4 regions of the Gloeothece verrucosa PCC 7822 genome follow, and region 3 is predicted to be linked to each of the others. Evidence: predicted binding sites of a transcription regulator. Region 3 holds the regulator's gene; each other region holds the start of a gene.
What was found. Region 3 encodes NtcA, which controls nitrogen genes in cyanobacteria. Its sites were predicted from a motif close to TTTGTANCNNNNGNTACAAA; they were not measured.
Positions count from the first base shown of each region.

Region 1: pirA (arginine synthesis PII-interacting regulator PirA) is a predicted target of NtcA. The motif match lies at 1,890-1,909, and genes of this name have one in related genera.
Region 2: CYAN7822_RS17455 (ferredoxin--nitrite reductase) is a predicted target of NtcA. The motif match lies at 2,795-2,814, and genes of this name have one in related genera.
Region 4: CYAN7822_RS06305 (molybdopterin oxidoreductase family protein) is a predicted target of NtcA. The motif match lies at 3,131-3,150, and genes of this name have one in related genera.

Region 1 is NC_014501.1:4,262,450-4,268,027, forward strand. Features, by position in the region: gene CYAN7822_RS18870 (CocE/NonD family hydrolase) at 1-1,286, shown strand, start outside; gene pirA (arginine synthesis PII-interacting regulator PirA) at 1,276-1,686, opposite strand; gene CYAN7822_RS18880 (sugar transferase) at 2,034-3,479, shown strand; gene CYAN7822_RS18885 (hypothetical protein) at 3,506-3,859, opposite strand; gene solA (N-methyl-L-tryptophan oxidase) at 4,047-5,189, opposite strand; gene CYAN7822_RS18895 (4'-phosphopantetheinyl transferase family protein) at 5,338-5,578, shown strand, end outside.
Region 2 is NC_014501.1:3,947,666-3,953,243, reverse strand. Features, by position in the region: gene CYAN7822_RS17465 (PAS domain-containing sensor histidine kinase) at 1-359, shown strand, start outside; gene CYAN7822_RS17460 (response regulator) at 446-886, opposite strand; gene CYAN7822_RS17455 (ferredoxin--nitrite reductase) at 1,139-2,698, opposite strand; gene cobA (uroporphyrinogen-III C-methyltransferase) at 2,998-3,792, shown strand; gene CYAN7822_RS17445 (HEAT repeat domain-containing protein) at 3,805-4,980, shown strand; gene CYAN7822_RS17440 (anthranilate phosphoribosyltransferase family protein) at 5,028-5,578, shown strand, end outside.
Region 3 is NC_014501.1:4,830,605-4,836,182, forward strand. Features, by position in the region: gene CYAN7822_RS21500 (MDR/zinc-dependent alcohol dehydrogenase-like family protein) at 1-72, opposite strand, end outside; gene CYAN7822_RS21505 (pre-16S rRNA-processing nuclease YqgF) at 89-487, opposite strand; gene CYAN7822_RS21510 (DUF3084 domain-containing protein) at 515-2,023, opposite strand; gene ntcA (global nitrogen regulator NtcA) at 2,048-2,725, opposite strand; gene fabI (enoyl-ACP reductase FabI) at 2,957-3,733, shown strand; gene CYAN7822_RS21525 (Uma2 family endonuclease) at 3,926-4,516, shown strand; gene CYAN7822_RS38705 (hypothetical protein) at 4,573-5,016, opposite strand; gene CYAN7822_RS21535 (hypothetical protein) at 5,082-5,578, shown strand, end outside.
Region 4 is NC_014501.1:1,405,437-1,411,014, forward strand. Features, by position in the region: gene holA (DNA polymerase III subunit delta) at 1-575, opposite strand, end outside; gene CYAN7822_RS06290 (hypothetical protein) at 643-1,416, shown strand; gene CYAN7822_RS06295 (Rpn family recombination-promoting nuclease/putative transposase) at 1,451-2,362, shown strand; gene CYAN7822_RS06300 (Uma2 family endonuclease) at 2,406-2,972, shown strand; gene CYAN7822_RS06305 (molybdopterin oxidoreductase family protein) at 3,234-5,504, shown strand.

The DNA.
Region 1 (5,578 bases), 570 kb from region 3:
ATGCCGCCCTTAGCCAACCCGAAGCCTTAAAAACCATTTGCCCCTCAATGATTGCTTATGATTTATATAGTGAGTGGGCTTATGAAAACGGTGCATTTTGTTTACAAATTAACCTCGCTTGGGCCATTCAACTCTCTGCCGAAACCGCCCGTCTTCGAGGAGATGAAAAAACCTTTCAACAGTTATATTCTTTGTCGCGCAACTTACCCTTATCTGACCCTTTTACTGCTAATCCGGCCATTTTTCAACAATTAGCCGCCGACTCATTTTATCACGATTGGTTAAATCATCCCTATGCCGATGACTACTGGCAAAAACTATCCCCTAAAAAAAAGATGCAAAATGTCGATTTACCCATGTTACATATTGGCGGCTGGTTTGACCCCTATTTGCGAGGAACACTTAACCTTTATCATGACATGGCTAACCGTTCCCAACATCCTCAACATTTAATCATTGGCCCTTGGGCCCATTTACCTTGGGGGCGAAAAGTGGGGGCAAAAGATTATGGAAAAGAAGCAACCAGTTCCATTGATCTTTTACAAATTCGATGGTTTGATTATTTTCTCAAAGGAAAAGACACCGGCATCTTTGCTCAATCTCCGATTACTTTATTTGAAATGGGCAGCAACCAATGGCGGCACTTTGATCAATATCCCAATCATGCTCAAAAAACCTTTTATTTAACCAGTAACGGATTAGCAAGTATCCGAGATTCAGACGGAAAATTAAGCGAATCTCCCCCTTCTTTTAGCGCAGAAGATATCCTCATTCATGACCCTTGGCGACCTGTTCCCACATTAGGCGGTCATGCGGCTATACCTGCGGGGCCTTTTGAACGGTCTAGTCTCGACTGCCGCACTGATATCTTAACCTATACCAGTGACCCCCTAGAACAAGATTTAACCATTGTCGGGGATATAGCCGCCGAAATTTATTGTACAGCCGATGTTCCAAGTTTTGATCTGTGTGTCATTTTATCTGAAGTTTATCCCGATGGCAGAGTTTATAACTTTACTCAAGGATATAAACGCATTGAAACAGAAGAATTTCCCCTAAAAATTCCCCTGCAAGCAACTTGTATAAAAATTGCTCAAGGGGACTGTTTAAGATTGAGTTTAAGTGCTGCCTGTTTTCCCGCTTATCCCGTTAATTCCGGCACGGGCAAGCTACCTTTTGAAGAAAGACTAATAGAAAACAAAATTATTACACTAAAGATAAGTTATGAGGTTAATTATAAGTCTCTGATTAGGGTCAATATCACTCCTATGAATCCTAATTTTTAAAAGCCAGTTGTTGAGATTCTTGTTCCAACAGACTAATTAAGGTTTCATCTCCCTTAGCTTTCGCTACTGCTAGGCGGCGTTCCAAATTTCGACGAATATTATCTAAATGCACCAAAGCGGTTTGATCCACATAAACTCTGCGCGGCTTTTGATGGGTTAGTGGGCAACAATTTCCCCCGGTGGTTGATTCTTGAACAGGATTTTCTGCATAAGGAACAGGACGAGTGCTATAACTTACTCCTCGATACTGTCTATAGAGTTTTGGCCGAAGCTGAGGAATATGTTTAGGATAGCGATAGTGCCAATCTTGTCCCCGATATTGACCGCCAATTTCCCCTTGATAGTATTCTACAGTTGCTGGTTCAGGTTCGTAATTGACACCTCGATAGGTTAGTTTCATCTGACTTTTGCTCCTATAAACAGTTTTAAGGCTAGATTTTGCTATAAATGTGTTTGAGCCGCTTAAATTTGCCCTTAACTTCCAAAAGATAAGAAAATAGGCCTTGACCTCTTACGGCTAATCCTCCCTAAGCAATAATGCTTAGTCTGAACGAGTTTTCCTTGGAAGTTAAGAGCCATAGCTAGACAAACTTAAAATTTTATTCTGTATCTATTTTTACATTTTTTTGAAATGAATGGCCAAAGTTAACAAAAATTAATTGCTCCTGTCTTAAGAAAAATGTGCAGTAGTCTCCAATGAGAAAGGGTCGGCCTAAAATTGAGGAAGGACACAGAGTCAAGACGGCAATGGACAAACCTTCACCCACAAGCAAACGAATAGCATCAGATATTCGAGCTACGGATCAGTTTCATTGGTTCACCCACGATCAAAAACAAAGATACTACAGCTTATGCTTGCTCTCGAGTGACGTATTGGCCTTAGCCGCCGCTTGGAAAATAGCCCACTTCCTCAATCACTTTTACTCTCCGATACCTCCTCAGTTAAATTGGTGGGAGTGGTGGGGAATGCCCAGTTTGTTTTGGCTGTTAGTGAGTGTTATCCTCGTCTTTTTTGCTTATGGCGGCCTTTACAGTTCTTCTAAGAAGGCTCAAAACTATGTGCGTGCGGCTAAATTAGTCAGTGCGGTTTATTTATTGTCGCTGGTGATAGCTTACTTTTATGACCCTAAACTAGACCCACCAAGGTCCCTATTTTTTACCGCTTGGTTGAGCAGTGTATTCATCGTGGTGGGTTTTCGGCTGTTTATTACCTTAATCGTCAATCAATTTGAACGGCGCAATCAGCCAGAAATTCCCGTTTTTGTCATAGCACCTGCTTCACGCTTACAAAAATTAGCGGCAATTTTAGAAAGACGTTCTGCTTATAAAGTGGTGGGAGCCGCCTTAGCCTGTACAGCCAACACCTCTGCCACCTTAACGGCAATTTATCATTCAGGTGCCGAAGAAGTCTTAGCAGAAGGCATACCAGAGACAGCATTAGCCTCAACCTTGTTTTGGAATTTACGCCGCGCCGGTATTAGATTACGTCTGCTCCCCTCAAGTCGAGAAATTCTCTATCGTCGAGGAGTACCAGAAATTGTGGCAGGAATCCCAAGCTTAAGAGTAGAAACCCCTTTTGTTTTGGGATTAGATTATCGGATGAAGCGGATACTAGACTTTTTTGGTGCTTTGTTCGGTTTGATTATCTTATCTCCTCTTTTGCTCGGAGTTGCCATCGCCATTAAACTGAGTGATCCGGGTCCGGTATTTTTCCGCCAAGAACGCATTGGCTTACAGGGTAAGATCTTTCAAATGTGGAAATTTCGCACAATGGTAGTTAACGCCGCACAACTTCAGCAACAATTAGAAGCAGAAAATATCACTCAAGATGGGATTATGTTTAAACTCAAACATGATCCTCGTATTATACCTATCGGCCATTTTTTACGACGCACCAGTATTGATGAACTGCCTCAACTCTTCAATGTGGTCATCGGTCAAATGAGTTTAGTTGGTCCTCGTCCTTTACCGCTACGGGATGTGGAACGCTTTGAACCTTGGCATCACATTCGTCATCAAGTCCTACCGGGTATTACTGGTCTCTGGCAAATTTCAGGACGTTCTGATATTGAAGACTTTAATGATGCGGCTCGTCTGGACCTTTACTATATTGATAACTGGTCACTCAACTTAGATTTAGATATTTTAGTAGAAACAGTCAGATTGGTGCTGTTTGGCAAAGGAGCCTATTAAGTTAACTTTAAGCTTTTTTAGGAGATTTATTGGTAACTTTTCCCGATTTTTTTCTCAGCAGGCAAATTGGCTTGTTTTTTTAAATACAATAAATGTCCTGGAGCGATTAAGAGGCCTGTTTTTTTCCATCCCACAATTTCCCAACCTCCCAAGACGGTATGATTTAAAAATTGAATCGTATTCGGCACAATCTTTTTAACTTCCATCTCCTTATTTAAAAGGATCGCACAGCCATTATACCCCAAGGTTAAATCCGGAGTAAAATCTTTCAGATAAAAACACTTGAGAGAAGTATCACCTTGCAAATTAGTATAAACATTAACATCTAAGTTCCGATATTCTTTACCAATTTCAGCATTAGTTTTATAGGTTTGAAACATAGTCAATCACCTCTTATGCTAAAGGCCTTATTAACAGTTGGGCTATTGAGTTTTTTTTTGCACTTAGCTCATTATAAAAATAACGTTTTGAAATATTAATTTTCTTCCGATAAAATACTGATTTTTGTCTAAGAATTCCCTTAGAAAGCAATTTCACTTATAGGAAAAATACTTAATTAAAAACCGATCATAAAAACCGAGAAAGATTAAACAAACCAATCTCATGTTCGGTTGTGCCTCTCATGGCCAAATCAGCTAAAATACTGCCCACTAAGGTAGTAAACTTAAAGCCATGACCCGAAAAACCAGCCGCCACTAAAACATGATGGTGTTGAGGAAGAAAATCAATAATAAAATCCTTATCAGGAGTCATCGTATATAAGCATCGGCGAGTTTCTAGCAATTCCCCATTAGCACCCGGAATATATTGGGCAATAAACTTTCTCAATTTTTCTATCCAAATATCCGAGGGAGTATAATCAACTGCCTTAACATCATCTACCGTTTCCCATCCATAAAACGTAGAAATTTTTACACCAGAATGCTCACAAATCGGTAAACCATAGGGAAACTCTCCCGCATCATCTAGCCAATGAGCTAAAAAAACGGGAAATTTACCCGGCTGAAAATCTTCAGGATTTTGAGCGGCAAAAAAGCCAAACTGACAAGGCATAATTGTCAAAGGTAAATCAACACCCATTTGAGCCAAAATTTGTTTAGACCAACTCCCCGCAGTCAGCACCAGTTTATCCGCAAAATACCTATCTTGACTTGTTTTTATTTCCACGTGATCAGACTGAACGTGAATTTCAGTAACGGCAGTATTTTCACAAATAACGGCTCCATATTTTTTCGCTAAACGCAGATGAGATAACACACATTGAGAGGCCTTAAGAATGCCGGTATCAGCTTGATATAAGGCTTCCATCTGAGGGGGTAGCTGAAATTGCGGGAATCTTTGCTGTATTTCTTGAGCATTCAACCGTTCATAAGCGATCTTAGCCGCTTCCATACTTTCAGCCAGTTCTTTTAAACTGCGGGTATGGGGTAAACCTAGGTCTAATTGTCCCGTTTTAATCAAAAGACTTTCCCCGGCTTCCTCTTGTAGTGCAAACCAGAGAGGATAAGCAGAACGCATTAACTCAATATAAATTGGGTTATCATAAGCATAACGAATGACCCTAGAATAACCGTAAGAACTGCCAAGTTTATGATTAAGTTCAAACTGTTCTAAGACTAGCACTCGTTGTTGACGTTGAGCCAAGTAATAAGCAACAGCACTACCGACTCCACCCGCACCTATGACAATAACATCAAAATTGTGTGTCATAAAAATTTCACTTCTAAGACCAATTTACTGAATGTCTGCTACAAATCAGCTACTAGCAATTCCCCTTATTAAACCGGGCAACCGGCGATGATTTCTAGTATAAATGAAGGAAAAATGCTATAAAAAAAATAGACCTTGAAAAGATTTAATGATGAACCCAATTTGGCAAACTCCCCCCCAAGAATTGACACTAGACTTTCAGGACGTTCATATTTGGTGCGCTAATCTAGACCTTCCTCAAGAACAAATTTTACCATTAGCAAAACTTCTCTGTGAAGAAGAAATCAACCGAGCTAACCGATTTCAGTTTGAACACCATCGACACCGTTTTATTGCTGCCCGAGGCACTCTAAGAATAATTTTAGGACAATATTTAAATCGGGTAAGTG
Region 2 (5,578 bases), 880 kb from region 3:
CAACTATTGTCATCAGTGCTGAACTTTTTGAAGCATCTAAAAGCCAAACCATCAAGGTGCCTAAAGCCTGTCTGTCTTCGACTTGTGATTGTTCAGGCTCTTTTTATCCCTACGTTCTTTTCAAAATAGAAGATCAAGGACGAGGAATTCCCCCTGATAAGTTAGAAACGATTTTTGAGCCTTTTTTACAGATTGATAGTAGTGATAGTCGTGAAAAAGGAGGAACGGGTTTAGGATTAGCTATATGTCATTCTATTATTAAACAACATCACGGAGAGATTTGGGTAACTAGCATTTTAGGCCAAGGTAGCATCTTTTATTTTACTCTTCCCCTCAGTTGTCAAATCCAAAAGCCTTAAATATTGTTTCAAACTTTTTGATTTGATTTAAATAAAAATTTTTATTTTGGCTCTGTAGTAGCCGCTTAAAAATCTTTAAAAATTATTTAAGCCCATCCTAACAAAGCCATAATTTGACGATGAAGCAAAATGGCATTAAAGGGTTTACCAATTACACCAACCACTCCCAACTGAGCTAAACAACCGCCATTAGGCAATCCCGTTTCAGCCGTTAATAAGATCACAGGGATAGAGGGATTATTCGGATTTTGTTTAAGTTCTCGTAAAAACGCCAGCCCATCTATCTGAGGCATTCTCAGGTCTAGTATCAGTGCATCGATTTGTTGCCTCACCACTTCCACTAATCCCTGTTGAGGAGAATTAATCGTCATCACTTCCCAACCGGCAAGGTCTTCTAAAGCGCCTTTAACTACTTCGCAGATAGCTAGATCATCGTCAACCATTAAGAGTTTTCTAGCTGTCAAGTCTTCAACTTCTGCAAACATCTGGACTCCAGTATGAACTGGAGATAAAACAATACTGTTCATAATGACTTCAGGCTTAGGTGCTATCTCCAAAATAAAGCAAAAATTTGAAGATATTATGAAGTCGAGTCAATAACAGGGTGTCGGGTGTCGGGTGTCGGGGGAAGGCATCATCTCGGGGCTTGTACCCCTCCCCTAGCAATCGTCTTAAAAAACGGGGCTTGTAACCCACTGGCTGTTGGGGCGGCTTTTTCCCCACACCCATTCCCCTAGACCCGCCCCAACGGGGCTTGGTCACTCCCTACTCCCTAATCTCTATGGGGTACTTTCTTTTGGTTTGGCTCCAAATTGTTCAATGAGTAATTTTTTGAGCATGGGTTTGAGGTCTTCACAGGGGATGCCTTTTTGGATGAGAGTACCTAGTTTAGCATCTTTACCCACTTTACCGCCCATGTAGAGGTCAACGCCTTCGACAGTTTTACCATCTTTGCGGGCTTTTGTCCCCATTAAACCAATATCTCCGGCTTGTACCTGTCCGCAGGAATTAGGGCAACCTGTCCAGTGAATGCGAACCCGTTGCGGAATTTCTAGCTCAGAATCGAGTTCTTGAGCTAATTTTACCCCTCGTTGCTTGGTTTCAATCAGGGCAAAGTTACAGTAATGGCTTCCTGTACAAGAAATCAGTGAGCGCATTAAGGGAGTAGGATTAATGGGAAAACGTTGTAATAAAGGTTCTGCTAAAAAGGTTTCTAGATTTTCAGTCTTGATGTAAGGAATAATAAAATTTTGTTCGACAGTGGCGCGAATTTCTCCATTACCATAGACATCAGCTAGTCTTGCCATCTCAAACATGGTTTCTGCATCGAGACGACCTACAGGAACGTGTAAACCGACATAATGATAACCGGCTTGTTTTTGCGGATAAACACCGATATAGTCTTTTTTATCTTCAGTGATTTCATCGGCGGCGGCGGCTCTTGCCAAGGGTTGACCGAATTCTTTTTCCACTTCGCTGCGGAATTTTTCAGTGCCCCACTGATCAATTAACCACATTAAGCGGGCTTTTTGTCGATTTGCTCGTAATCCTTCGCTTAATCCATTTTCTGTATAAACCGTTAGGATAGCGCGACATAATTCTACCACATCATCATTAGCCGCTACCCAAACATCCATTGGAATTGCTTCTGCACAACGTTGAGCAGATAAATACCCGCCGACTAACACATTAAAACCTAATTCTCCATTTTTGTAGGCGGGTACAAAGGCAACATCATTAATTTCTGCATGAATCGAGTTATCTCGTCCACCTTCTAGGGCAATATTAAACTTACGCGGTAGATTAGTAAAAGCATAATTGCCTTCACCGCTATTAGTAATCATATCCTCGATTTTTTTGCCTAATTCTCGGGTATCGATTAACTCATCCGCATCTATTCCGGCTACGGGTGAACCCGTAATATTACGGACATTATCCATACCGGATTGTACCGCCGTAATACCCACCGTTTCTAGTTTACGAAAAATCTCGGGGATATCTTCAAGACGGACTCCTCTAAGTTGAATATTTTGACGAGTGGTAATGTCAGCACTGCCATCTTCGCCGTAGCGCTGCACAATTTCAGCTAACACCCGCATTTTTGCACTGTTGAGTTCGCCGTTAGGAGTCCGTAACCTAAGCATAAACTTACCTGGGGTTACGGGACGATAAAAAATTCCTAACCATTTCAGGCGCATTTCTAGATCGGTTTTGTCAACCGCTTCCCAGCCAATTTTGGCAAAGTTTTCTATCTCGTCTTTAACGGCTAATCCATCTTTTTGTGCTTTAGCTTTCTCAATCTTATTTAATTTTATTGTTGGGTCAAGGGCGACGGTCATGGCGTTTATCCTCAAGGTTGCTCCGATTTAACTGCCTGAAACCAGAATGTAAAAATTTCGTATTACTTCGTAACTTACGGAGAAAACACGGCTTACTTTGTGTACTTTGTTACCAAATTTGGGTCGGCTTGATAAATAAGCATTTATATAATGCGTATTTTGCATAAATTGAGTAAAATCCAAAAACTGCATAATTTTCATGGAAAAATCACATTAAAAAACGCTTTCTGTAGTTAAAATTACTAAACAGTTTCAAAAAATTTTTAAGCTAAAAGAAAGGAATTTTTTCGTGCCTGATGATGAATCAATGTAAATGTTTAGGAAAAGTTTATTTAGTGGGTGCAGGGCCAGGAGACCCAGGGCTATTAACCTTAAAAGGAAAAACCTTAATAGAAATGGCGGATGTCGTGATTTATGATGCTTTAGTCAGTCCCGAAATCCTGGCAATGATTAATCCTAATGCCGAAAAAATTGATGCCGGAAAACGTCGAGGTCGTCATTCTTTAGTCCAAACAGAAACAACAAATTTATTGAGAGAAAAAGCCCAAACAAATGCCATTGTCGTCAGACTCAAAGGCGGTGATCCCTTTATCTTTGGACGGGGTGGGGAAGAAATGCAAGACCTGATCGAGGCAGGTGTGCCTGTAGAAATTGTCCCCGGCATCACCTCCGGAATTGCCGCCCCGGCTTATGTAGGAATTCCCTTAACTCATCGAGATTACAGTTCTTCAGTAACTTTTGTGACCGGCCATGAAGCCGTAGGAAAATATCGCCCCAAAATTGACTGGAAAGCGATCGCAAAAGGATCAGAAACGATTATCATTTATATGGGAGTCCATAATTTAGCCCAAATTATCCCCCAACTAATCGGTGCCGGACTATCCCAAGAAACTCCTATTGCTCTAATTCGTTGGGGAACCCGTCCCGAGCAACAGCTACTGATCGGAAAATTAAGCACCATAAATGAACAGGTAGAAAGGCTCGGATTTGAAGCCCCGGCCATCGCTGTTATCGGCTCAGTCGTTAACTTACATCAAATTTTAACGGGTTGTATGCCTCAAAGAATTGATCCTAGCTTAATCTCTTATAATTAATTCAAGTCAAGTATGCTCACCCAAACCCTCCAAGAAATAATTACAGCAACAGAACAGGAAAATTGGTGCCTTGCTAACCAGTATTTACAACAATTATTGCCAGAAAATAGCATAGAAACAGAGCAAGCCCTTTCAATGGCCATCGAGATTCTCACCGGTGGCGCGTTTCAAAACCGTTGGGAAGTGGCAAAACTGTTTCCTAGATTGGGAGATAAAGCCATAGCGCCCTTGATGCAAATTTTGAATGATGAAGATGCCGATTTAGAACAAAGATGGTTTGCCGGACGAATTTTAGGCGAGTTTAATCATCCAGAGGTGATCGCCACCTTAGTCAATTTGCTGCAAACCACAGAAGATGAAGATTTAGCGGCGATCGCAGCCAGTGCCTTAGCCAATTTAGGAACGGCCTCGATCAATGTGCTTTCAGACTTGCTCACTCAACGCGAGTCTCGTCGTTTGGCTACCTTGGCCTTAGCCCAAATTCGCCATCCGGCAGTGATAACCCCCTTATTAACAGTAGTCAAAGATGAAGAAGTCGCTGTACGCGCTACAGCCATTGAAGCCCTCAGCAGTTATCAAGACCCCCGGATTGCTCCTGTTTTAATCGAAGCCTTAAATGATTATGCCGCTATTGTTAGAAAAGAAGCCGTCACCGGGTTAGGCATTAGAACAGACCAAGCTCTAGAATTAAACTTATTGACCCATCTTCAACCCCGGCTCTATGATCTTAATCTGGAAGTGTCTCAACAGGCGGCTCTTGCCTTGGGCAGACTAGCAACAGCCGAAGCGGCTAGTGCTTTATTTGAAGTGCTGAAAGCCCCTGCTACCCCCATTTTTCTACAAACGACGATTATTCAAGCCCTAGGCTGGATGGAAACCCCAGCGAGTTTGCAATATTTACAACAGGCTTTGACTTATGTGGTGCCGGAAAGTATTTTAGAGATTATCCGCATTTTAGGCAGAGTAGAAAACGGCGAACTCAAAGCCCAAGCCGCCGACATTCTCTTAAAATTTTTCCACTCGAGACACCCCATGATTCATCAACCTCCCATCAAACGGGCCTTAGCTTATGCCTGGGGACAACTCGGCGCAAAAACCGCCCTGTTAGCTTTAGATAAACTCAAAGAAGATGCTGATCAAAGTGTGAGAATACACGCGATCTCTGCCCTAAGATATTGTTTGACCTAGCACCTTTAAATGTTACTTTTTAAGGGTTAGTCATTGTGTAGGGTAAGATGAGCAGTCAATTTCGAGAGTTACTCAAAAAAGTTGGCAGTGGACAGCACACCAAAGAAGATTTAACCCGTACAGAAGCCGCTATGGCAACAAAAATGATGTTGCTTGGAGAAGCGACGGCGGCTCAAATTGGTGCATTTATGATTGCTCATCGCATTAAGCGCATTGCCCCTCAAGAGTTGGCGGGAATGCTGGATGCTTATGACGAACTCGGGCCAAAACTTTACCCTGAGAATGAACAAGAAAAAACCGTGATGGTTTTTGGTATCCCCTATGATGGACGTAGCCGCACAGCGCCCATTTCTCCTCTAACAGCACTCATCCTGACTTGTGCCGGTGTCGGTGTCATTATGCACGGGGGAGACACAATGCCAACTAAATATGGTGTTCCCTTAATCCAATTGTGGCAAGGGTTGGGGTTAGATTTTGCTCAATTATCTTTAGAACAAGTGCAAGAACTGCTCAAAAATAGCGGTTTAGGTTTTGTTTATTTACCCAAACATTTTCCTAATGCAGATGGGTTAACCCCCTATCGAGATCAAATCGGTAA
Region 3 (5,578 bases):
AGATGGAGGAGAAGGAGTTGGGATATCGGTACGCAGGTGAAGTTGTTGGTTTTCTAGCCAAAGTCCTTTCATATAATTTTCTTTATTATTAGGGTGTTTTATTTAAATAGCGTTCTATCAATAAGATAGCCACCAGGTCATCAATAGGACGAGGAGGAAGCCGCATTCCTTGAGGGATAAACCACTGTAACCCTTTGGGGGGATACATTTCCCAATAGCGATCACGGGCTTCTAGTGAGCTATTTCTCTCATCTACCATCACAATAGGAATAGACTCGGCTAATTCTGTTTCTAGTTTAGCCTTCCAAGTTTTAGAGGTGGTTTGGTTTCCCATGACTAATAATTCGATGGGATACTGTTGAAATAGGGTGTTTATGACCGAGATCGCGCCATCTGATTCTACTACCTCATGATAATAAATCTGACGGTCATTTCCCATAATCGCCACACCACATTTATCTCTACCGGGATCAAATCCTAAAATCATCGGAGCTACCTACTATTAACCAATGACTTAAGTGCTAAAAATCACTTTACCATCTCGGACGGCAACCAAGCGAAGTTTTAGCGGTCCGGCGGTATAGGTGGGTTCAGATGCAACTGCTTGAATTTCATCTAAAGGTTGTTCACTGCTGTTAACTTGTTGAATAAACTGAACCAATTTTGTTAAACTTCCATCTCCAATTTGAATGGTCCCTAAAATGCCTTGTCTCCTGGCTCTAAATTGAGCGGCTGATAAGAGAATATCTAATCTTTTTTGAATTTCTTCTTCGGTCAAATTTCCTGAATCTATAGATACAGCCGCTATTTCTTGTTCTTCGTCAAAAATTTTTTGATTGGGAACCACATCAGCAAAGACTCTAATTTCTTGTTCTCCTAAAACATAATTGCCGGCTGAAATTATTCGGACCACATATTCTCCCCCATCTTTTAGGGTTTGAATTAATTGTTCCACTTGAGCTTTAGTAATTTTTACCAGTCTTTCATCTGTATTTTTACTTTCAGGTCGAGTGGCCATTATGGCGGTTCTATTTGCCTCTTGTAAAAGTTGATCGATCACTTTGATAATTGTATCAGACTCAGGTCGAGTTAAGCGAAATGCTCCTAAAGATAGAACTTGTCCTTTAAGAATTGCTATTTTTCTTTCCCGTAAGTCTTGATAATTTTGATAATATTGTTCTAAGACTTCTACTTCTCGTTTCAGAAAAGCCAACTGATTTTCTAATTCTCCTAATTTTTCTTCTCGACTTTTCAGATTTTCATCTTTTTGAGCGATGGCTTTATCTAAGAAAGAAATTTTACTATCACGTTGCTTAATTTGGTTTTGTAATTTATTTTTCGCTTTTTCTAATTGTTGAATCCGAGACTGATTTTCGGCAATAATTTGATCTTGTTGAGTTAATTGTTGATTTTGTTGGGCAAGTTTTTTATCTTGTTGAGCTAGGCTATTTTCTCGTTCAGTTAATTGTTGATCTTTTTCTTGTACTTGCTTTTGAATATTCTCAATGGTTTGGGTTAACTTTTGCCTTTGCTCCACCAGATCTTGACGTTCTTCTAATAGAGATTGAATATCCGAGCGTAAAATTGTTAATTGACTCGATACTTGATCAAATTGACTTCGAGATTTTTTAAAATCTTTATTTAGCTGAGAAAGACGTTTTTGAATTGATGTCTGTTTAGTTTGAGCGATATTTAATTCTTTTTCTATAGAGGTTTTCTCTTCTTTAACGGTTTGTAAATTGGTTTCAAGTTTTTTAATGGCATCTCGACGTTCATTGAGCAATTTATCCAGGTCAAAAACGCCTTGACGTAGAGACTTACTTAAACTAAATAACAACGCCAAGGTTGAACCTGCAATGGCTATCCCTGTTACAATAGTAACAAGCACTGCTGTCTGACGAGGACGCAGATTAAATAATCTCAGCTTTTTTTTGCCGATCTTGCTTCCTATGCGATCTCCTAATGCAGCGATTAACCCTCCTAAAATCAGGATTGCTGTAATTAGGATAAAGGCGCTAGTCATGATTGTAACTGCTCTTGGATAGAGTTAAGTAAACTGTTGACTCAGAGCGACGGGATTATGAACAGTAATTTTTTTCTTATGGATTGAAATCATGCCTTCTTGTCGCAAATCTCCTAATAGACGAGTAACAGTGACTCGGGTAGAGCCAATGGCTTCTGCGATCGCCTGGTGAGATAGCTTTAAATCAATTCGAATGCCATCTGGTGTAGGGACACCAAAATCTCGACACAGAATTAATAAGAAACTCACCAACCGAGAACCCATATCTCGGTGAGCTAAGGTTTCAATCATCATCTCGGTTTGTAAAATCCGTGACGACAATCCCTGTAACATTAACATCGATAATTCAGGATTATTTTTGAGGGCTAACTCTACCTGATCAATCGGTGCTGAAAGTAATTCTACAGGGGTAAAGGCCACAGAATGATAAAACCGGTCTGAGCGTTCTCCTGTTATGAGAGATAGTACCCCAAATACGCTATTTTCGCGCAACAAGGCTACTGTGATTTCTTCTCCGGCTTCATAAACTCGCGAGAGTTTAACAGCCCCCTTGAGCAGAAAGTAAACTCTCTCTGCCGGATCACCCGGGAAGAAAATGGTTTTTCCTCTCTCATAGGATTCTACGACAGGGGGATAGTTACCGCCACCGATGCGACGAAAGACTGCAGCTAAAGGTTTATCTTGAGTCAGGGATAGATCCATCACACTTAACACAGAGAGGAAAATAAAAGGTTCTTTGAGACTTAATCGAGTCTTAAATTAATAAATATTAAACACACTTCCTAGCCAACTGGCAAAATTTTTAGGGACTTTTTGTTTAACAATGGTTTTATGGGGGGTGTGAGTCTCGATGAAGGCATACATTCAAAGATTATAACCATCCCTTTTGACGCTCTCAACTTACGGCCAAGAAATTTTACCCTTTGAACCACTATGTTAGATTTAAACGGAAAGAACGCGCTTGTTACAGGCATTGCCAATAATCGTTCCATCGCTTGGGGGATTGCCCAGCAGTTACACAAAGCCGGAGCCAATCTTGGTATAACCTTTTTACCAGATGATAAAGGACGTTTTGAAAAAAAGGTGCGAGAGTTAGTAGAACCCCTCAATCCTAGCATATTTGTGCCTTGTGACGTACAGAATCAAGAACAGATTGAGGCAACTTTTGCAACCCTCGCTGATCAATGGGGAAAGCTTGACATTTTGATCCATTGTTTGGCTTTTGCCGATAAGGAGGGTTTAACCGGAGATTTTAGTGCTATTTCTCGGGAGGCTTTCCAGCAATCTTTAGAAATTAGTACCTATTCTCTAACCCGTTTGGCTAAATACGCTAAACCTTTGATGACAGAAGGCGGCAGTATTGTCACTCTCACTTATTTAGGGGGAGTGAAAGTCATTCCTAATTATAATTTGATGGGCATTGCTAAGGCCGGTTTAGATATGAGTGTTCGTTATTTGGCGGCTGAGTTAGGACCTCATAACATTCGCGTCAATGGGATTTCTGCCGGACCGATCCGGACTCTGGCTTCTTCTGCGGTGGGCGGTATTTTAGATATGATTCATCATGTAGAAAAAACTGCCCCTTTAAGACGTACTGTCACTCAGACAGAAGTGGGAAATACGGCGGCTTTTTTGTGTAGTGATTTATCGAGTGGCATTACTGGACAAATTATCTACGTGGATGCTGGTTACGAAATCATGGGAATGTAATTTTTTTAGTCATTAGTCTTTAGTCCTTGGTCATTAGTCTTTAGTCTTGAATTTTATTCTCAATTACTGAGCTTTAATCCCTCATTAATGATAGCTAGACGACTTTGACTGATGACTAACCACTAATGACTAATAACTAATAACTAATAATTAATGACCAATGACTAATAACTAATAACTGAGGAATTGTTTATGCTGTCAAATCCATTAGTAATCACTTTGCCTCCTTCTATTAAACTTGATGATGATCAGTTGTTTGAGTTGTGTGATATCAATGATCATTTAGTTATTCAACGAGATACAAAAACCGGAGATTTATTAATTATGACCCCAGCCGGAGGAGACACCAGTAATCGGAATTTAAGTTTAAGTGCCCAACTTTATAATTGGACAGAAAAAGATGGGACTGGAATGGCTTTTGATTCTAGTGGCGGATTTCGCATCAAAGGAGCCTCTAGGGACCCCATGAATCCTGATGCCGCTTGGCTCACTTTAGACCGTTGGAATAGTTTAACTCCCGAAGAAAAAATCAAGTTCCCGCCTCTGTGTCCGGATTTTGTTGTAGAATTACGTTCTCCTAGTGATTCGGTTGTTTCTTTACAACGAAAAATGCAAGAGTGGATTTTTTTAGGAGTAAAATTAGGCTGGTTAATTGACCGGAAAAATCGCCAGGTTTATATTTACCGTAGCGATAAAACCGAGGAATGTTTAGATAATCCTACTTCGCTCACCGGAGAGCCTCTACTGGTAGGTTTTGTCTTAGATATGAATAAAATTTGGTAAGGATAAGCTACTCAATAAACGGCTAAGACTAATAAAAATTTATGGCAATTAGGCTCTTATTTTTCCATTCTGATGACTCTTCCTTGGCTGTCGGTTCGATAAACCCAAGTTTGATTTTTATAAGACATTACCACTCGCCACCCCTCAACCAACGCTTGAGTACAAATTTCATCGGAAGCCGCTAGTCCTAAACAGCCATTGGGCCAAGTTTGTCGCGTTGCGGATTTAAGTTTTAACTTGTCAGTGGCAATATTGGTACGCCGCGCTAAATCCTGACGAACACTATTAACCACTACAGGCGGAATTTTACTGTCTCCTTGTTGGGCGATGATCATAGCTGACTCCGTATCAGGAAACCGCACAGTAACAGCGATGGCGGCTGAATTTGTTCCCAAGCATAACAGACTGACTAAAACCACGATAGATAGACATGATAGCGTCTGAATAACTTTCTGGGAGTCACAAGTAGGGACTATTAAATCTTTTATTAGTGATGCCATGTTAAATTCGCCTCCTTTTTGGGAACTCTGAGTATAGCACTACAATTTTGGTCAAAGTGTGAAATATGTCCTCTCAATGGTTGTTCGTCAATCCCGTTTTAGCACAAACTTCTACCGAATTAGCGACATCATCCCCGATTTCAGTATCCTCAGTAAATCCCTCTGGAGCCAAGGCTTGGATGTATAGCACCAGTGCCTTAGCGCTCGTTTTAATTGCTGTAGTTGTCTATGGTAAGCTAAAAATTATTAAGGCGGAGAAAGCTTTAAAATTTGAGCAATTTAAAACTAAGGATTTAAAGAAAAAACTGAAATTAGCCTTAGTGACTATTAAAAAGATGGAGTCTAATCCGGATTTAGTTCATTCTCGGGCATTTAATCTTGATTATTTAAGAATGCGAATGGATGAAGAAGTCTTCCATTATGTTATCGTCAACCAAATTAAGATGAAAATTACTCAGTTGATCGGGGAAGCTTTACGTCCAAGTACAGATAAAAATATGGCTGGTGTAGTTCCCGGTAGCCGTAAAATTGATGAAAATTTTGATGTTACTTATGAAGTAGA
Region 4 (5,578 bases), 2.7 Mb from region 3:
CTCGCCACCACATTTTCATTGATGGGTTTACCCTGTCCATAAACCGATAACTTATCTAACTCACTCCACAACTGCCTGGTATTATTACCCACCGACTCCGCCAACAAATCCACCGCCGCCGCCGTTAATTTCACCCCCTTACTGTGAGCAACAGATTGAACCCTTTGAACAATTTCCTCAGTTTTCCAAGGGGGTATCAAAGCAAACTCTTGAACTTTAGCATATTCTTCTACCAACTTAGTCGACTTGAGGCGTTTATCAGGTTTCTTGCTGGAGGTAAATAGAAGATGAGACTCTTCCGGAATATGCGGCAAAGTTCGCTGTAACTCCGATAATAACCCCTCTGAACACTGCCCAAAAATCGTTGTTTCCACCAACCAGACTAACCTTCCCCCGCTCCCAAACACCGGAGTCATGGCTTGATTTAACCCTTCGATCACATTTTCAGCCGCATCACCGGCCAGCTTATCATAATTAAATTGTATCCAACTGGGGTCAAGAACATCTTGACGTAAGCGTTCAACCTCTTGAGTGATAGCAAAATCATCTTCACCCCAAAATAGATAAATAGGCATAATTTCCCAACTTACAGGTCGCTTGGCAAGATAAAATATATATTGTCTTCAAACGGGGAAAAGTAGATTGGACGAAACCTACCAAACCTATATTAATCGGGTAGCACCCATGACGCTACTCGCTACCTATGAAAGCCAACTCCAGAATATCCAAAAGTCTCCTAAATTTATAGAAGGGGAACCGGCTATCTTTGAAGGATATAGTATTATCACTCCTCCGGGACTCGAAGATCCCGATAATACAGACTTTTACCAAAATCTGGAAGCCTTTCAAAAACAGTTAGTTAATCAAGTGGAGCCTGGGTTAATTGTACCCACTCCTATAGAAAGTTATCACTTTACGGTGGCTGATTTAATCTGGGATGGAGCCTATAAAGATGCGGCTCAAAATAATCCCAATTTTGATCAGCAATTAAAAGCCTGTATTCAGGAAAGCTTTGAAAAATATCAAGAGTCTGCTGTTACAGGCGGCTCCCTCCAATGGCAAATCTTAGGACTGCTAATATATCCCCGTTCCTTAGTGGTTGGGTTAGCACCAAAAGATGAATCCGTCTATGAACAAATTGCCGAACTAAGACGGTCAATTTATCAAAATTCAGGCTTAATGGGTTTAGGCATTGAGCAACAATATTATTTTACGGCTCATATTACCCTAGGCTATTTCGGTGAGATTCCCGAAAATCTTGACCGCGATAATCTTGCTAATCTTCTCTCTAAATTTAATGATCAGTGGTTAGAAAATGACCCTCAAATTTTAAGCATCAAACAAGTTCAATTAAGAAAATTTACCAATATGACACGTTTTGAACGAGAGTCAGATTATCCCATTTTAGAACTGTAAATCATTCCCATTTTTTCATTTAAAATTATCATAAATGTATGATAATGTTTGTAAATTTATAGCGGAAGAATTTTCAACGGAGTTAGCGACTTGGTTATTAGGTGAGCCGATTCTTTTAACAGAATTAAGTCCTAAAGAACTTTCCCTAGAACCAATTCGCTCTGATTCTTTAATTTTAAAACAATCATCAAATATTGTTCTACAAGTCGAATTTCAAACCCAACCCGACCCGGATATTCCCTTTAGGATGGCAGATTATCGTCTCCGGGTTTACCGTCGCTATCCTCAAAAAGCGATGCGGCAAGTGGTTATTTATCTCAAAAAGAGTAACTCAGAATTAGTGTATCAAAACACTTTTTCTGCTGATAAATTGCATCATGAATTTGAGGTTATTCGTCTTTGGGAACAACCAACAGAATTGTTTTTAAATACGCCAGGATTACTATCTTTTGCTGTGCTAAGTCAAACCGAGCAAAAAACCGAGGTATTACGGGAAGTCGCTAGAATAATAGATACTCTCCCCCAACGGCGAGTAAGATCCAATTTATCAGCAGCAACATCAATTCTAGCAGGGTTAGTATTGAATAAAGAGATCATTCAACAAGTTTTGAGGCGAGACATTATGCAAGAATCCGTTATCTATCAAGAAATCGTCAAAGAAGCACGAGAACAAGGATTACAAGAAGGAAGACAAGAAGGATTACAACAGGCAAAACAAGAAATCGCTTTAAATTTACTTCAAAGCGGAATGAGTGTAGAACAAGTTGTAGCTTGTTCGGGTTTATCAGAAGAATTCGTGCAGGAACTTCTACTAGGAAGACTACAAGGAATTAAAGAAGTCGCGTTAAATTTACTGCGAGATGGAATCAGTATAGAACAAGTTAGGCGTTATACAGGTTTATCACAGGAGATAGTTCAAGAACTCCAGCGCAGTTTACAACAATAAATTTTTAGAGAAATTTTCACACTTTCTCTTGTTAATTAAATCCATGATAGCTACCCCTAAACTCCCTAATTTATCCCCTCAAGAATATCTCGACTGGGAAGCACAACAACCCGTCAAACACGAATATATTAACGGCGAAATATACGCCATGACAGGGGGAACAATTTTTCATAACGATATCGCCATTAACATAACTAGCGCTTTAAAATCTCATTTGCGAGGTAAAGGGTGTAAAGTTCAAATGGTCGATGTAAAAGTAGGGATTTCCGAAAAAGGCCCCTTTTTTTATCCAGATGTGATGGTAACTTGTGATGAACGGGATAAAAAAGAACGCTTAATTGTTTATCATCCCTGTTTAATTATAGAAGTTTTATCCCCGAGTACGGAAGCCTTTGACCGAGGTGATCAATTTAAATTTTATCGTCAAATTGACACTTTACAAGAATATGTTCTCATTGATGCAGAAAAAATCAATGTAGAATGCTTTCGGCTCAATGACAAAGGCTTTTGGGAGCTTCACCCCTATCAAGAAAATGACGAAATTAACCTAAATAGTATTAACTTTTCCTGTCCTATATCTCTTATTTATGAAGACATAAACTTTTCCTAATTTTATAGATTCTCCCCCCTCTCCCCACACTCTCCCCACACATTCCCCAGGGCGCAAGCGGAGCGCCCCTACTTATCCAGAGGGGGACTTTGTGATCACAGCTAATGAAATGCGTTACCTGCATAAAAAGCATTCTAAAACAGTAAACGCTGACTAAATTGGTATGAAAAGTTACAGTTTAGTTGAAGAAATATTAAGACCATCAAGATCAGGTAATGCCAAAAGCAGATACTCCAATCACTGATCTCAAGCAGAATCATAATGACTGACTCAGTAAAAACCCTTTGTCCTTATTGTGGCGTAGGTTGCGGTTTAGAAGTCTCGCCACCAGCATCCGCCGGCCGTGCTACCCATCGAGATAGTCAAGGAAACCCCATTTGGAAAGTTACCGCCGATCGCGCTCACCCCTCCAGTAAAGGAATGGTGTGCGTTAAAGGAGCAACCGTCAGCGAAGCAGTGGATAAAGATCGCCTCAAATATCCGATGATGCGAGACTCTCTCGGCGAATCATTTCGTCAAGTCAGTTGGGATGAAGCACTTGATCGCATTGTCCATCGTATTAAAACTGTCATCGCTACTGACGGACCCGATGGTATTTGTATGTATGGATCGGGTCAATTTCAAACCGAAGATTATTATATTGCCCAAAAACTCCTCAAAGGCTGTTTAGGAACCAACAATTTTGATGCCAACTCCCGCCTCTGTATGTCCTCAGCAGTGGCCGGATATATACAAAGCTTTGGTTCTGATGGTCCGCCATGCTGCTATGATGACCTAGATTTAACCGATTGTGCCTTTTTAATTGGAACCAACGCGGCAGAATGCCATCCCATCGTCTTTAACCGCCTTCACAAACACCTCAAAAAAGACCGTAAAGCTAAATTAATTGTCGTCGATCCTCGTACCACCAAAACCGCCGAGGCGGCAGACCTCCACTTAGCCATTAAACCCGGCACAGATATAGACTTACTCAACGGTATAGCCCATCTATTAATGCGTTGGGGCAAAATTGACACTTACTTTATTGATGAATGTACCCAAGGTTTTGCTGAATATGCACAAATCATCCGCCATTATTCCCCCGAAATCGTCGCCCAAAGCTGTAATATCCCTATCGAAGACCTAGAACAAGCCGCCCGCTATTGGGCCGACTCAGAACGGGTGTTATCCTTATGGTCTATGGGGGTCAATCAGTCTTCTGAAGGAACGGCAAAAGTCCGCACCATTATTAATTTACATCTGATGACCGCTAATATCGGTAAACCCGGGGCCGGACCTTTTTCTTTAACCGGACAACCTAACGCTATGGGAGGACGAGAAGCCGGCGGCTTATCGCATATTCTCCCCGGATACCGTGTGGTGAAAAATCCCCAACATCGAGCCGAATTAGAGCAATTATGGGGACTCAAACCGGGGCAAATTTCGCCGGAACCGGGCCGGGATTGCTGGAGTATGATCACAGGATTAGAAACCGGAGAGGTAGGATTATTATGGATTGCCGCCACTAATCCGGCTGTGAGTATGCCCGATCTAGAACGCACGAAAGCCGCTCTGTTAAAATCTCCTTTAACAGTCTATCAAGACGCTTATTACCCCACAGAAACCGCAGCTTATGCCCATATTATCTTACCGGCGGCCCAGTGGAGTGAAAAAACGGGCACCATGACCAATTCTGAAAGAATGGTGACTCTGTGTCCTCAGTTTCGTCCTCGTCCAGGGGAAGCAAAAGCCGATTGGGAAATTTTTGCCGAAGTGGGACGACGTTTAGGGTTTACAGAACAGTTTCAGTTTGAAACCTCAGCAGATGTTCATCGAGAGTTTATTCAAGCAACCCGTAACCGTCCCTGTGATATGACGGGAATTAATTACGAAAGGCTACAACAAGAAGGCCCTTTACAGTGGCCTTGTCCAGAAGAAGAAAACCCAGTAATCGATCAAAAAGAAGAAAAACTTTTTACCTCTTTATTTAAAAATCCAGCAGAAAAACCCTCCGCCAAACGCCTTTATACAGATTGGAAATTTAATACCCCTGATACGAGAGCAAGGTTCGCTGCTTTTCATTCTAAAGGATTAGCAGAACCCCCTGATGAAGATTATCCTTTTGTGTTAACTGTGGGGAGATTATATGGCCATTGGCATACTCAAACCCGTACCGGACGCATTGAAAAAATTAAGAAAATGCACCCCAATCCTTTTATCGAAATTCATCCCCGTGATGCGGCTAATTTAAAAATAGAAGAAGGCGCATTAATTGAAGTGCGGTCCCGTCGAGGTGCGGCTCGTTTTCCAGCGATGATAACTAAAGCTATTACACCGGGAACTGTCTTTGTTCCTATGCACTGGGGCGCAATCTGGGCCGATAATGCCGAGGCAAATAATCTCACTCATCCGATCGCTTGTCCTATCTCTTTAGAACCCGAATTAAAAGCTTGTGCCGTGCAATTAATTCCTGTGGCTTTTTTATCAAAAGATTCTTCTGCTGGAGCTTATCAAAACTTTTTAAATTCAGAGTTAGCCTCTGCCACCCCATAAAGATAAGATAAGTAGGTGGGCACAAATAAATGAACACTCTTATTAACTCTTAAAAATGCCTCAATCCCAGAGGC